Regions from separate parts of the Paenibacillus sp. EKM211P genome, predicted to be linked through region 2. Evidence: predicted binding sites of a transcription regulator. Region 2 holds the regulator's gene; the other holds the start of a gene.
What was found. The regulator NrdR, encoded in region 2, represses ribonucleotide reductase genes. The targets are predictions, from matches to a motif close to AACACNATATATNGTGTT.
Positions count from the first base shown of each region.

Region 1: a site for NrdR is predicted at 1,231-1,248, ahead of nrdI (class Ib ribonucleoside-diphosphate reductase assembly flavoprotein NrdI). Genes of this name have one in related genera too.

Region 1 is NZ_JAAMNS010000012.1:37,190-39,584, forward strand. Features, by position in the region: gene G9G57_RS16835 (MFS transporter) at 1-20, opposite strand, end outside; gene G9G57_RS16840 (GNAT family N-acetyltransferase) at 23-583, opposite strand; gene G9G57_RS16845 (DUF2500 domain-containing protein) at 644-1,006, opposite strand; gene nrdI (class Ib ribonucleoside-diphosphate reductase assembly flavoprotein NrdI) at 1,415-1,774, shown strand; gene nrdE (class 1b ribonucleoside-diphosphate reductase subunit alpha) at 1,761-2,395, shown strand, end outside.
Region 2 is NZ_JAAMNS010000015.1:69,796-72,190, reverse strand. Features, by position in the region: gene G9G57_RS19505 (lytic transglycosylase domain-containing protein) at 1-317, shown strand, start outside; gene G9G57_RS19500 (alpha/beta-type small acid-soluble spore protein) at 437-661, opposite strand; gene nrdR (transcriptional regulator NrdR) at 767-1,234, shown strand; tRNA gene G9G57_RS19490 (tRNA-Ala) at 1,365-1,440, shown strand; tRNA gene G9G57_RS19485 (tRNA-Lys) at 1,452-1,524, shown strand; gene G9G57_RS19480 (alpha/beta hydrolase family protein) at 1,610-2,395, opposite strand, start outside.

The sequences.
Region 1 (2,395 bases), on a different contig from region 2:
AATAGCTTATGTGGCCTCACTTTCAGGGCTCCTTCGCTTGCTCTACAGCCTCATATTCACTTCGCAACATCCCCATCTGAATGATGTCATAGTACTGTCCTTCCCTGAATAGCTTTTCTCGTAGTCGGCCTTCCTCCTTAAAGCCACATGCCAGATAGCAACGATATGCACGTTCATTGAACGCATAGACCTCCAGCTCCAGCCGATGCAGATTCAGTGAATGAAATGCAAATTTTTGTATCAATCGTATCGCTTCCCGCCCATATCCTTTGCCCAGATCACCGTCGCGCCCGATTACAATACCCAGGGTGGCGTGCCGATTTACCCAGTTGATTTTGAATAAATCGAGTTGTCCAATATAGTCCAGTGTATCTTTATGTGCAATGACAAAGCCCTTGATCTCAGAGTTGCCGTCAATCATCATCTGTACAAAAGATTCACTATTAGCCTGTGAATGCGGATAGATAAATACGTCGCTTAATCCATGTGTGATTGCCGGGTCATTAACCCATCTTCGGATATCAGGTATATCCTCCTGACGGTACTCTCTTAATACAATTCGTGCTCCAATGATATGTGGCATCGTCAGCTTCCTCCCTATTATGTATTGGTTCTGGTAATACTCTATCACCCTGTCCCCCTTTTACGCTCCCATTAATCTCACAAACTCCAGGAACCGTGTACCTTTATAATGAACCTCCCCGCGATCCCCGATTACAATCATTCCGAAGTCCGTATCCTTCACCTCCAGCTCCTTACGCTCCCCCCTGTCAAATTCAAAGGTGATATAGTAATCGGTCGAAGCTGAAAAATTGCCTGATCCCCCACGCACTCTCGTTCGCTTATCCACAACCTTGCAAGAACGTTGGACCTGTTCGGCTGCTTGATTGGAAAGACCTGCACTTATCGATTTGACAATTCCCATAATGATTACAAAAGCAATGAGTCCAAACACGACAAAAAAGATAATACTAAACGGTTGAAATGCCATAAAACCACTTCCCATTTGCTTCATCCTTTCTACAGTAAAATGTAAATTTTCCATTCTATTGCCCATTGACAAATGGTACATCCTCAGCTTAAAAAACTCCAATACTTTTTTAACATACTTACGAAAAAAAAGTTCTTTCGCTCTTTTCCGCACCCTGCTTGGACTTACACCCGATCTGGGTCCTCTGAGCCTCTCTAGACCGATTGACAAAACTATATATAGATATAAAATAGAAAATGTACTCTAAATATAGTGTAAAAAACGTATTTATGCCCGATATCTTGAAGATAAAGGTATGAAAATACATGTAAATATAGAGTCAAAAATCTTAAATGGCGCAGCCAGCAAGGGATTACAGCTATGATGGGTCTCTTGGCAATGCCGTTTTCTTTTTTTCGTTAATTGTTAAGGAGGTTGCACACCATGCTGATTGCTTATGATTCCAAGACCGGCAATGTAAAAAGATTTATAAACAAGCTCAAGCTTCCGGCGGTTCAGATTGAGGAGCAAATGACTATAGAAGAACCTTACGTACTCATTACATATACAACCGGGTTTGGGCAGATACCTGAGAGGGTATCTTCATTTTTGAAAAAAAATGCACAAAACCTTGTTGGTGTAGCTGCAAGCGGCAACCGTAACTGGGGTGAGAAATTTGCCAAAAGTGCGGATTTGATTGCCGACCATTATAATGTCCCCGTGATTAGCAAATTTGAATTATCTGGAACGTTCGGAGATGTGGAGCGTTTTAAACAGGAGGTGAGCCGAGTTGCGGCATATTGAATTGAACAACATGTTGATGAAACGCGATACAGACGGCTTTTTCCAATTGGAAAAGGACCAAGAGGCTGTAGCAGAATTTATGAAGGAAGTTCAAGAACGGAGTTTGAAGTTTGCTGACACAGCTGCTCAAGTGCTGTATATGATTGAGAATGATTATTACGAAAATTTCTATAACAGCTATACAGCTGATGAAATTAATGATATTTTCCATATCACTCATAGCTATAATTTTAAATTCCCTTCCTATATGGCAGCATCCAAGTTTTATACTGATTATGCAATGAAGAGTAACGACCGTAAAGTCTATCTGGAACACTATCCTGACCGGGTGGCTGCTGTCGCCCTGCATTTGGGACGCGGCAACGCCGATACGGCGCGCCTGTTGTCCCGCTCGATGATGGAGCAACGTCTTCAGCCAGCTACACCAACCTTCCTGAACGCTGGCAAAAGCCGCCGTGGGGAATTGGTGTCCTGCTTCTTGCTCGAAATGGATGACTCTCTGAACTCAATCAACTATGTATTGAACACTTGCATGCAATTGTCCAAAATTGGCGGCGGTGTTGCGGTTAACCTGTCGAAGCTGCGGTCACGCGGCGAGGCAATTAAAGGTGTAGAAGGCGC
Region 2 (2,395 bases):
ACACGGCCAATTGGATTATGGAGAGTGCCCAGATTCAGAAGGTCCCGCTGGACAGTGTCAAGCACGAGCCCGGCACCAATATTGAGCTGGGTACCTGGTATCTGCATAACCTGTCTATGAAGTTTCAGGATAATCCTGTGGTCATCGTAGCGGCTTATAATGCTGGTCCAGGTAAAGTTCAGGAATGGCTAGATCAGGGGGTGTGGGATGGCAAAGAAGAGTCCATTAAGCAAATCCCTTTTGGTGAGACACGGCATTATGTACAGCGAGTCATCTATTACTACAGGCAATATACAAAAATTTATAATGAGTTTTAAGGGACAGGTTAATGACAACATGAGCCTTTTCGCTTTAAAATGAAAAAAAGCGCAGGACAGGCTGTTTTTAGCAGCCTATCCCTACACTTTTTCGTATTACTTCTTCATTATTACCGAGATTATTGGTATTGTCCTGCCAATTGTTGTTCGGCGATCGTTACGAGGCGTTTTGTGATGTAGCCCCCGATCGAACCGTTCTCATAGGAAGTCATGTTACCTTGGTATCCATCTTGAGGAATGCTGATACCCAGCTCTTGAGCGATTTCATATTTCATTTGCTCCAGAGCACCGGAGGATCTGCTGACTACCAGGTTGTTGGAGTTGCCATTGTTTCCTTGTGCCATTGTTGTTCACCTCCTCGCGACGTGGTAAACATATTATGATCCGTTTCGACAAAATTATTACTAAAAAGCTTCGGGAATTTATTGGAAAAAGGAAGTGATGAGATTATGAAGTGCCCGTATTGCGCTTACAACGGCACGAAAGTGTTGGATTCGCGACCAGCGAATGATAATAAGTCCATCCGACGCCGCCGCGAATGCGAACAGTGTGCCAGGCGTTTTACCACCTTTGAAATGGTGGAAGAGACCCCACTGATGGTCATCAAAAAAGATGGCAGCCGTGAAGAGTTTAGCCGTGATAAAATGCTGCGCGGTCTCATTCGAGCCTGTGAGAAGCGTCCAGTATCAGTCGAGCAGCTCGATCTGATTGTATCTCAGGTGGAGAACGCCATTCGCAACACGGCAGCCACAGAGGTGGATAGCCAGCAGATTGGTGAGCTGGTCATGGAACAGCTCTATCCTGTGGATGAAGTGGCCTACGTACGCTTTGCGTCCGTCTATCGGCAGTTCAAAGACATCAATATGTTTATGAAGGAACTGAAAACACTGTTATCCAAAGATACAGACAGCGACTGATCGCTGACTGTATCTTTTTAGGGCCGTGGCGGGAAGATGTTAATATTTTTTTTATAAAAGTATTGACACAGGGTCGAATATTTTATATGATATAGAAGTCGCTTGAAACGTTAATTAACTTACATGAGACGGGGCCTTAGCTCAGCTGGGAGAGCGCATCGCTGGCAGCGATGAGGTCAGGGGTTCGATCCCCCTAGGCTCCACCATAATTTTATATGGACTCTTAGCTCAGTTGGTAGAGCAGTTGACTCTTAATCAATTGGTCCAGGGTTCGAGTCCCTGAGAGTCCATCCTTTAAAAAAACGGCAGAAATGCCGTTTTTTTGCTGTTTATATATCTATTCCCGGTCTAATAGAGTATACAGCAGTTCCAAGCTTAATGCTGACTAACAAAATCGGCGAGAATTTGTAGATAATCATCATTTACCAATTGTCTGGGGGCAAATACGGCGGTTAAGAAGGTTAGGGACTTGGAATGCGCGATTTGTTCATTCATCATGGAATGGTCAACTTCTGGCAAATGAATAACAGACAGCAGGTCTGGAGATATCTTTTGGCGATATACTCGCTCAGTGTCTTTTACATCTACGTTTATATCTTTCCCAGCCAGAACCAAGAGTACAGGAGATTTAAAGTAGCTTAATTCTTCCGTAGAATCAGAACGAAAATTTTTGCCTATAAAGCTCCATCTTTCTTTGGAAATGATATCGTTAGGACTGGCTATGCTTAGGTATTCTTCATAGGAAGCATGATTTTTCAGTAATTGTAGAACCTTATGGTCGTAGTCCAGTCTCTTTTTAATTTGCTGCGGGCTAGCTCCTGCTTGTTCCAACTCTTTTTTTGTGTTAAATTGCCCTTGTGTAATCCAATTCACAGCCGGCGATACAAGGATGCTGAATGCAATATCATGCTCCTCTTTAACGATTTTCGGAATGACCCAGCCTGCTTGACTGGCTCCCCAAAGGCCGATTTTGTGCTTATCAATCATCGGTAAGGTTTTGGCCCAGTCAACTGCATATCGAATCTCCTGTGCCCGGTCCTCCATACTTTGCTCCAGCCAATCGCCTGGAGCGCGGTTAATACCGGGCTTATTCAGGGATAAGGAAGCATACCCCTTAGAAGCAAACCTTTCCCACAGTGGTTTGTATCCATCATCATAGGT